3 linked regions of the Prosthecodimorpha staleyi genome follow. The protein of the gene in region 3 interacts with the protein of the main gene of each other region in a pairwise test. Links are inferred from orthologs where the notes say so. Each region holds a gene or a part of one and is shown on either strand. Other genes may lie near its edges. The genes, in order: KL771_RS00615, KL771_RS15285 and KL771_RS18650.

Evidence for each region.
Region 1: the proteins of KL771_RS18650 (region 3) and KL771_RS00615 interact in binary tests that used the Escherichia coli proteins (3 or more experiments, as listed by UniProt). The link is inferred for Prosthecodimorpha staleyi from one-to-one orthologs.
Region 2: the proteins of KL771_RS18650 (region 3) and KL771_RS15285 interact in binary tests that used the Escherichia coli proteins (3 or more experiments, as listed by UniProt). The link is inferred for Prosthecodimorpha staleyi from one-to-one orthologs.

Annotation. Positions count from the first base shown.
Region 1 is NZ_JAHHZF010000001.1:141,308-144,399, reverse strand. Bases 1-2,937 are described here. They hold KL771_RS00615 (P-II family nitrogen regulator), read right to left. Parts: upstream 1,670-2,937; coding sequence 1,331-1,669; downstream 1-1,330. Other genes in these bases: KL771_RS00610 (dienelactone hydrolase family protein), read left to right, coding at 2,202-2,937; glnA (type I glutamate--ammonia ligase), read right to left, coding at 1-1,234. In the rest of the region: more of KL771_RS00610, read left to right, coding at 2,938-2,963; KL771_RS00605 (NAD(P)H-hydrate dehydratase), read left to right, coding at 3,040-3,092. UniProt on the Escherichia coli protein: P-II indirectly controls the transcription of the glutamine synthetase gene (glnA). P-II prevents NR-II-catalyzed conversion of NR-I to NR-I-phosphate, the transcriptional activator of GlnA. When P-II is uridylylated to P-II-UMP, these events are reversed.
Region 2 is NZ_JAHHZF010000007.1:154,625-157,531, forward strand. The notes cover bases 10-2,761. They hold KL771_RS15285 (P-II family nitrogen regulator), read left to right. Parts: upstream 10-1,092; coding sequence 1,093-1,431; downstream 1,432-2,761. Other genes in these bases: KL771_RS15280 (acyl-CoA thioesterase), read left to right, coding at 10-692; KL771_RS15290 (ammonium transporter), read left to right, coding at 1,451-2,761. In the rest of the region: more of KL771_RS15280, read left to right, coding at 1-9; more of KL771_RS15290, read left to right, coding at 2,762-2,907. UniProt on the Escherichia coli protein: Involved in the regulation of nitrogen metabolism. Regulates the activity of its targets by protein-protein interaction in response to the nitrogen status of the cell.
Region 3 is NZ_JAHHZF010000009.1:160,566-163,719, reverse strand. The notes cover bases 83-3,081. They hold KL771_RS18650 (two-component system sensor histidine kinase NtrB), read right to left. Parts: upstream 2,151-3,081; coding sequence 1,014-2,150; downstream 83-1,013. Other genes in these bases: dusB (tRNA dihydrouridine synthase DusB), read right to left, coding at 2,147-3,081; ntrC (nitrogen regulation protein NR(I)), read right to left, coding at 83-959. In the rest of the region: more of ntrC, read right to left, coding at 1-82; more of dusB, read right to left, coding at 3,082-3,154.

The sequences.
Region 1 (3,092 bases), on a different replicon or contig from region 3:
ACACGGTCGGGATCTTCTTGAGCTCCTTCGGCGGCAGATCGTAGAGGTTCTTGTCCATCGCCTGGCCGGGATGGATCTTGTTGTTGATGCCGTCGAGGCCGGCCATCAGCAGGGCGGCGAAGGCCAGATAGGGGTTGGCGGTCGGATCGGGGAAGCGGATCTCGACGCGCTTGGCCTTCGGCGACGTGGTGTAGGGGATGCGGCAGGAGGCCGAACGGTTGCGGGCCGAGTAGGCCAGCAGAACCGGCGCTTCATAGCCCGGGACCAGACGCTTGTAGGAGTTGGTCGACGGGTTGGTGAAGGCGTTCAGCGCCTTGGCGTGCTTCAGGATGCCGCCGATATAGTAGAGGCAGGTCTCGGAAAGGTCGGCATACTGGTTGCCGGCGAATACCGGCTTGCCGCCCTTCCAGATCGACTGGTGCACGTGCATGCCCGAGCCGTTGTCGCCGAAGATCGGCTTCGGCATGAAGGTCGCGGTCTTGCCGTAGGCCTGCGCGACCTGATGGATGCAGTACTTGTAGATCTGCATCTGGTCGCCCATCAGCGTGAGCGAGTTGAACTTCATGCCCAGCTCGTGCTGAGCGGAGGCGACTTCGTGGTGATGCTTCTCGACGGTGACGCCCATCTTGGCCATCATGGCGAGCATTTCGCCGCGGATGTCCTGGCAGGAGTCGATCGGCGGAACCGGGAAGTAGCCGCCCTTGGTCTTGACGTGATGGCCGAGGTTGCCGCCGTCATAGTCGGTGTCGGTGTTGATCGGCAGTTCCGGATCGTCGACCTGGAAGCCGGTCTTGTAGGGGGAGGTCGAGTACTTCACGTCGGAGAAGATGAAGAACTCGGCTTCCGGACCGACATAGATGGTGTCGCCCACGCCGAGCGACTTCATGTAGGCTTCGGCCTTCTTGGCGATGCCGCGCGGATCGCGGTTGTAGCGCTCGCCGGTCGACGGCTCGAGAATGTCGCAGACGATCGACAGGGTGGTCTGGGCGAAGAACGGATCAATGGTGGCCGTTTCCGGATCCGGCATGAGCATCATGTCGGATTCGTTGATGGCCTTCCAGCCGGCGATCGACGAGCCGTCGAAGGCGGTGCCTTCGGCGAAGATCTCTTCATCGACCATGGTGACGTCAAAGGTCACATGCTGCCACTTGCCCCGCGGGTCAGTGAACCGGAAATCGACGTATTTCACGTCGTTTTCCTTGATGAACTTCATGACGTCCTTAGCGGTCTTCATGGGACGGTTCCCTTTCTTGACTTCTCAGGGCTGTGGCCGGGTCCTTTGACATCCGGCCGTTGGGCGGGAATTCGGCGGGGTTTTCCAGGCGGGTGACTAGATCGCGTCCAGCCCGGTCTCACCGGTACGGATGCGGACGGCCTCTTCGACATTGGAGACGAAGATCTTGCCGTCGCCGATACGTCCGGTCTGGGCGGCCTTTCGGATCGCGTCGACCGCCTTCTCGACCATCTCGTCGGGAAGCACGATCTCGACCTTCACCTTCGGCAGGAAATCCACCACGTACTCCGCGCCGCGGTAGAGTTCCGTATGGCCTTTCTGCCGGCCGAAACCCTTCGCCTCCGTGACGGTGATGCCCTGAAGGCCGACCTCCTGGAGGGCCTCCTTCACCTCGTCCAATTTGAAGGGCTTGATGATCGCCTCGATCTTCTTCATTGCCTCCGACACTCCGAAGATGTGAGAGGGACCGGTTTGAACCGGCCCCGCGCCCGTCATTAGCACGCCGCGTGCCATTGGAAACCGTGTTCCCGCGAAAGCCGGGAAATCAATGTCCCGCGGGCCACAGGTCATTTTGCAAAGCCGATACCGTTCGGGCAATCGCCAATGGAATGTGCAATTGCACAAAAAGGCGCCATTCCTGCTGCCCTCATTCCATACGACCTGCCATCTTTGTCGAAGCCGCGGGCGGGCCCTCGGGAAAACGGTCCGGAGAACGCGACAAGGCGAAAGGACAAGGCGCAACGATAGGCCGCCGCCGTGCTGCGGGCGCGACTTCGTGTCGCTGGCGGGCAACGGCCCGCGCCGGGCCGCATTGTCGGCGCGTTCGGGTCGGACGCTCGCCCGGTCCGGCAAGAACAGGGAGCAGGGCGCCATGGGCCGCCATCGGATATCGGGGATTCTCGCCGCGGCCGTCTTGCTGCTCGGTTTGGGCTCGACTGGCCGTGCCGCCGAAACGACCGGCGTGGAAATGACCATTCCGGCGGGCGCCTCCGGCCCGGCCCTGCGGGCGCACGTCTGGTCGCCGGCCGGACCCGGCCCGCATCCGGCCGTGATCGCCCTGCACGGCTGTTCGGGGCTCTATGACCGCAAGGGCCGCGTCAGCGCGCGCCACGCCGATTGGGGCGAACGCCTGTCGGCCGCCGGATATCGGGTCGTGATGCCCGACAGCTTCGGCTCGCGCGGCGCCTCCGGCAGCCAGTGTCGCACCTCCGACCGGGTCGCCCGGGCCGGGCGCGAGCGCATCGGCGATGCCATGACCGTTCTCGACCATCTCGCCGGGCGCGCGGACGTGCGCCGCGACGCCATCTTCCTGCTCGGCTGGTCGAATGGCGGCAGCACGGTCCTCAATGCGGTCGGTTCGGCCGCCCGCGCCGCCGGATCGCCTGATTTCCGGGCGGCGATCGCCTTCTATCCGGGCTGCCGGGTGCAGGCCGAGCGGGGCACCTGGAAGAGCCGCACCGATCTCCTGATCCTGATCGGCGAGGCCGACGACTGGACGCCGGCCGAGCCCTGCCGGAGGCTGGCGGCCGGCGATCCCGGCCACGTGACGCTGGTCACCTATCCGGGCGCCTATCACGATTTCGACCATCCGGATCTCAAGATCCATTCGGCGGCCGGCCTCGCCTTCACCGGCAGCGGCACCGGATCGGCCCATACCGGCACCGATCCGGCCGCGCGCCGGGATGCGATCGAGCGCGCCGGCGCCTTCCTGGCCGCGCATCGCAGGTAGCGGCCGGCCGGGCCGGGCCGGGATCGTGCCGTGACATCGTTGCTTCCAACGATGAAATCCGGTTCCATCGGCAGCCATGAACGAACTTCTGACCCCGGCCGAGATGAGCCGCGCCGACCGTCTGACGAT
Region 2 (2,907 bases), on a different replicon or contig from region 3:
CGCTGCACGCCTATTTCCTGCGTCCGGGCGATCCGTCGCACCCGATCGTCTACGAGGTCGACCGCATCCGCGACGGCGGCAGCTTCACCACCCGCCGGGTGCTCGCCATCCAGAAGGGCGAGGCGATCTTCTCGATGGCGGCGTCCTACCACAAGGCCGAGACGGGCCTCGCCCACCAGATCGCCATGCCGGACGTACCTGGCCCGGACGACCTGCCGAGCGAGGCGGAACTGCGCGAACGCTATTTGGCCGAAGCCCCCGAGAATGTCCGCCGCTACTGGATGCGGCCGCGACCGATCGAGATGCGCCCGGTCGACTTCCGCCATTATGTCAGTCGCGAGCCGCTCGAACCGACGCAGTTTGTCTGGTTGCGCGCCACCGGCCCCCTCCCCGACGACCCGTCGGTGCATGCCGCCGTGCTCGCCTATGCGTCTGACACAACCTTGCTCGACACGTCGCTCTTCGCACACGGCCGGTCGGTCTTCGACCACGACCTGCGGCTGGCCAGCCTCGACCACGCCATGTGGTTCCATGCACCGTTTCGCATCGACGACTGGCTGCTCTACGCCCAGGACAGCCCGGTGACTGGCGCCGGCCGCGGCTTCAACCGCGGCACCCTGTTCGATCGCACCGGGCGCCTGGTCGCCTCTGCGGTCCAGGAGGGCATCATCCGTCAGGTGAGGCAGAGCTGACCTGCCTTAGAATCAGGCAGGATTTGCGGCGGATTTTCGGCGTATCCCGCGCTGCAGCAGAGGTCCGAACCGCGTCGGCGGAACCGCACCGGCGATGTTTGATCGATTATTAGGCAGTATCGCCCCCTGCTCCGCGCCGGCACCCCCGTCGGATTCCGGCAATCTGCCTATTCTGTGGTCACATCTCTGCCGACCAGGATGGCCGACTCCCCGGTGGCCGCGATTCCTATCGTGATCCCAACATGTTGCGACGCTGCCCGGAGTTGGCACGGAGATTGATTCCCATCTGGGCACCGGGGGCCGAGCCGCGCCAATACGCTACTCGTCACCGAATTCGTTCGACGGCCCGACCGGGCCGAACAGGCCCGCGAGCGGGTACAGGAGAAACGGGAAAGCGTTCATGAAAATCGTGATGGCCATCATCAAGCCGTTCAAGCTGGACGAGGTGCGCGATGCCCTCACGGCGATCGGCGTGCAGGGTCTCACCGTGACCGAGGTCAAGGGCTACGGCCGCCAGAAGGGTCACACCGAGATCTATCGCGGCACTGAATACGCGGTCAGCTTCCTGCCCAAGATCAAGATCGAAGTTGCGGTCGCCACCGACCAGGTCGAAAAGGTCGTCTCTGCGATCTCGTCCGCGGCGAAGACCGGCCAGATCGGCGACGGCAAGATATTCGTCTACGGTATCGATCAGGCCGTCCGTATCCGCACGGGCGAAACCGACGTCGAAGCGCTCTGAACTTAGGAGTTCCTGTAAAATGTCGATCTCAACGATGCTTTCCGGGCACTCCCGGACCGCCCGGACGGCGGCCACGGCGCTCGGCATCCTGGCTCTCACGACGCTCTCCGCCGCGGCGGCCGGTCCCGAACCGAACAAGGGCGATACGACCTGGATGCTGATCTCGACCATCCTGGTCATCCTGATGACGCTGCCGGGCCTGGCCCTGTTCTACGGCGGCCTGGTCCGCTCCAAGAACATCCTGTCGGTCCTGATGCAGGTCCTGTGCGGCTTCTCGCTTATCTCGATCCTGTGGGTCGTCTACGGCTATTCGGTCGCCTTCTCGAGCAACCCGAACGAGGCGATGAACCCCTATTTCGGCGGTCTGTCGAAGATGTTCCTGTCGGGCGTGCTGACCGCCGATCCGACCGCCGGCCTGAGCTTCGCCAACACGGGCACCTTCTCGAAGGGCGTCGTGCTGCCGGAGATCGTGTTCGTCATCTTCCAGCTGACCTTCGCGGCCATCACCCCGGCCCTGATCATCGGCGCCTTCGCCGAGCGCATCAAGTTCTCGGCCGTGATGGTCTTCCTGGTCCTGTGGTTCACCTTCGCCTATCTGCCGATGGCCCACATGGTCTGGTTCTGGGCCGGCCCGGACGCCTACACGCTCGCCGCCTCCAATGCCGACGCCATCAAGACCGCGCTCGGTGAGGAATCCGCCAAGAAGTTCCTCGACATGCTGGCCGCGGCCGGCGAAGACAAGGCCAAGGTCGCCGAAGTGCTCACCGCCTATGGCGATGCGCTCGGTGCGACCGCCGGCTTCCTGTTCCAGAAGGGCGCGATCGACTTCGCCGGCGGCACCGTGGTGCATATCAATGCCGGCGTCGCGGGTCTCGTCTGCGCCATCATGGCCGGCCGCCGCGTCGGCTTCGGCAAGGAGAACATGGCGCCGCACAACCTCGTCCTGACCATGATCGGCGCTTCGCTGCTCTGGGTCGGCTGGTTCGGCTTCAACGCCGGTTCCAACCTCGAGGCCAACGGCCTGACGGCTCTCGCGGTCCTGAACACCATCGTCGCCACCGCCGCCGCCGCGCTCGCCTGGAGCCTCGCGGAAGGCATCACCCGCGGCCATGCCTCGATGCTCGGCGGCGCCTCGGGCGCGGTTGCCGGCCTCGTCGCTGTGACCCCGGCCGCCGGCTTCGCCGGCCCGATGGGAGCGATCGTGATCGGCCTCGTCGCCGGCATCGTCTGCTTCTGGGCGGTGACCTCGCTGAAGTCGATCTTCAAGTATGACGACAGCCTGGACGTCTTCGGCGTGCACGGCATCGGCGGCATCGTCGGCGCCATCCTGACCGGCATCTTCGTCGATCCGGCCCTCGGCGGCGCCGGCGTCACCAACTACCTGGCGACCGAGGCCACCGCCGTGGTCGGCTACGACCGCGCCGCGCAGATCACCTCCCAGCTCTGGGGCGTCGGCGTCTCGGTGGTGTGGACCGC
Region 3 (3,154 bases):
AGATCGGGAATGTCCTCCGAACGCTCGCGCAAGGGCGGCAGGCGCAGCGGCACGACGTTCAGGCGAAAGAACAGGTCCTCGCGGAACAGGCCCTGATTGATCAGTTGGCGCAGGTCCTTGTTGGTCGCCGCGACGATGCGCACGTCGGTCTTGATCGGCGTGCGGCCGCCGACGGTGGTGTATTCGCCCTGCTGCAGGACGCGCAGCAGCCGCGTCTGGGCGTCCATCGGCATGTCGCCGATCTCGTCCAGGAACAGCGTGCCGCCCTCGGCCTGCTCGAAGCGGCCGGCCGAGCGGCTTGCCGCGCCGGTGAAGGCACCCTTCTCGTGACCGAACAGTTCGGATTCGATCAGGTCGCGCGGGATCGCCGCCATGTTGATGGCGACGAAGGGCCCGTTGCGGCGCTTGCCGTAGTCGTGCAGGGCGCGGGCGACCAGTTCCTTGCCGGTACCGGACTCGCCCGTGATCATCACGGTCAGGTCGGTCTGCATCAGCCGCGCAAGCACGCGGTAGATGTCCTGCATGGCCGGCGAGCGGCCGACCAGCGGGATCGCCTCGGCGTCGGGCTCCGGCTCCTGGACGCGCTTGTGTTTCGGCTCGGCCAGGGCGCGGCCGACGATCGAGATCAGCTCCTTCAGGTCGAAGGGCTTGGGCAGATATTCGTAGGCGCCGCGCTCGGAGGCGCGGATGGCGGTCATGAAGGTGTTCTGCGCGCTCATCACGATGACCGGCAGTTCCGGCCTGAGCTTCTTGATGCGCGGCAGGAGGTCGAAGGCGTTCTCGTCGGGCATGACCACGTCGGTGATGACGAGGTCGCCCTCCCCTTGCGCGACCCAGCGCCAGAGCGTGGCCGCATTCGAGGTCAGGCGCACTTCGTAGCCGGCCCGCGAGAGGGCCTGGTTGAGCACCGTTCGGATCGCTGCGTCGTCGTCGGCGACGAGGATGTTTCCGGTCGGCATGACGTATCCTTGCTGGTCGGGTCCGCTGCGGGGTCAGGCGCCGCAGCCGGGCACTCAGGCGTTGCGCGGGTCCTTCGGGCCGGCGACGAAGGCCGGCATCAGGATGCGGAAGACGGTGCGGCGGGGCTGGCTCTCGCATTCGACCACGCCGCCGTGATCGCGCACGATCTTTGCGACGAGCGCGAGCCCCAGCCCGGAGCCATTGGTCTTGGTAGTCACGAAGGGATCGAACAAATGTGGCAGCAGGTCCTCCGGCACGCCGGGGCCGTTGTCGCGCACGCAGAATTCCATCGGCAGCGTGACCTTGTCGCGCGAGCCCGGCACCGACAGCCGCACGCCCGGCCGGTAGGCCGTCGACAGGGCGATCTCCGCATCCGCCTGCCCGCTGGTCGCCTCGGCGGCGTTCTTGACCAGGTTCAGGAACACCTGGACCAGCTGGTCGCGATTGGCCAGCACCGGCGGCAGCGACGGGTCGTATTCCTCGACGATCTTGACGTTGCGGGCGAAGCCCGACAGCGCCAGCCGCTTCACGTGGTCGAGCACGGTATGGATGTTGACCGCCGTGCGCTCGATCGGCCGCTCGTCGGAAAACACCTCCATGCGGTCGACCAGCTTCACGATCCGGTCGGCCTCGTCGCAGATCAGCCGGGTCAAGGCGCGGTCCTGGTCGTCACAGGACTGTTCCAGCAACTGGGCGGCGCCACGGATGCCGGAGAGCGGGTTCTTGATCTCGTGCGCCAGCATGGCGGCGAGGCCGGTGACCGTGCGGGCGGCGCCGCGATGGGTCAGTTGGCGGTCGATCTTGTCGGCCATGGTCCGCTCCTGCAGCATGACCACCACCGCACCGGGATCGTCGAGCACCGGGCCGGCATAGATGTCGACGATCTTCTCTGTGCCGATGCGCGGGCTCGACACGTCGACCCGGTATTCGGAGACCGGCGCCTGGCGCTCGCGCACCTGGTTGATCAGTTCCAAGAGCGGGCTGCCGAAGGGCACGAAATAGCCGAGCGAGTGGCGGGCCATGAAGGCCGCGCTCGCCTGGAAGAAGTTCTGGGCGGCGTCGTTCGCCTCCTGGATGACGCCGTTGGCGCCGATCATGATGACCGGATTCGGCAGGGCGTTGAGCACCGCCGCAGCGGGGCCGTCCGTGGCCGGTTCCATGTCGCGTCTCCTCAGCGGGATCGGGGTCATGCGGCTCTCCTGGGAGCTCGGTCGTCGAAGGCCTCGCGCAACATGCGCCCGACGGCCTCGACGTCGAAGGAGGTCAGGATGGCGGTCCGGAGCCCTGCCGGAACGGCGAGATGGGCTTCGGCCGCCTCGAAATACCAGGCGATGTGCTTGCGCGCGGCACGGATGCCGCGCTGGGGACCATAGTGGTCGATCATCGCCGCGTGGTGTTCGGCGACGAGGTCGCCGAGTGCCGCCCCGCGGGGGCCTTCCTCCCGTGTCCCGGTCGCCAGATAGCGTTGGACGGCGGCCGGGAACCAGGGGCGCCCCTGGGCTCCGCGCCCGATCATCACGCCGGCGGCGCCGGATTGTGCGAGGATCGCATCCGCGTCCTCGAAGCTCTGCACGTCGCCGTTGGCGACGACCGGAACCGTCACCGCCTCGACCACCGCCCGGATGGCCGGCCAGTCGGCGCGGCCCTCGTAGAACTGGTCGCGGGTGCGGCCATGCACGGTGATCAGCCGGATACCCTCGGCCTCCGCCCGCCGCGCCAGTTCCGGCGCATTGATCGAGGCGCGGTCCCAACCGAGCCGCATCTTCAGCGTGACCGGCACCGCGACCGCACCGACGGTCGCCCGGATCAGGTCGATCGCGAGATCGAGATCGCGCATCAGCGCCGCGCCGGACCAGCCGGTCGTCACCCGCTTGGCCGGGCAACCCATGTTGATGTCGATCACGTCGGCGCCGTTGGCCTCGGCCATGCGGGCCGCCTCGGCCATCCAGTGGGCCTCGCGGCCGGCCAGTTGCACGATATGCGGTGCCATGCCGGCCCCGGCCAGACGCAGCGCCATGTCGGCATCGCCGGTCGCCAGCGTCTCGCTCGCCACCATCTCGGTCACCACGCGCGCCGCGCCGAGCCGCGCGACGATCCGGCGAAACGGAAGATCCGTGACACCGGACATCGGAGCGAGGTAAACGAGAGGGGTGGAGGCGTCGGTGGACAGGGCGCAGGTTTCCGAACCGCCGCT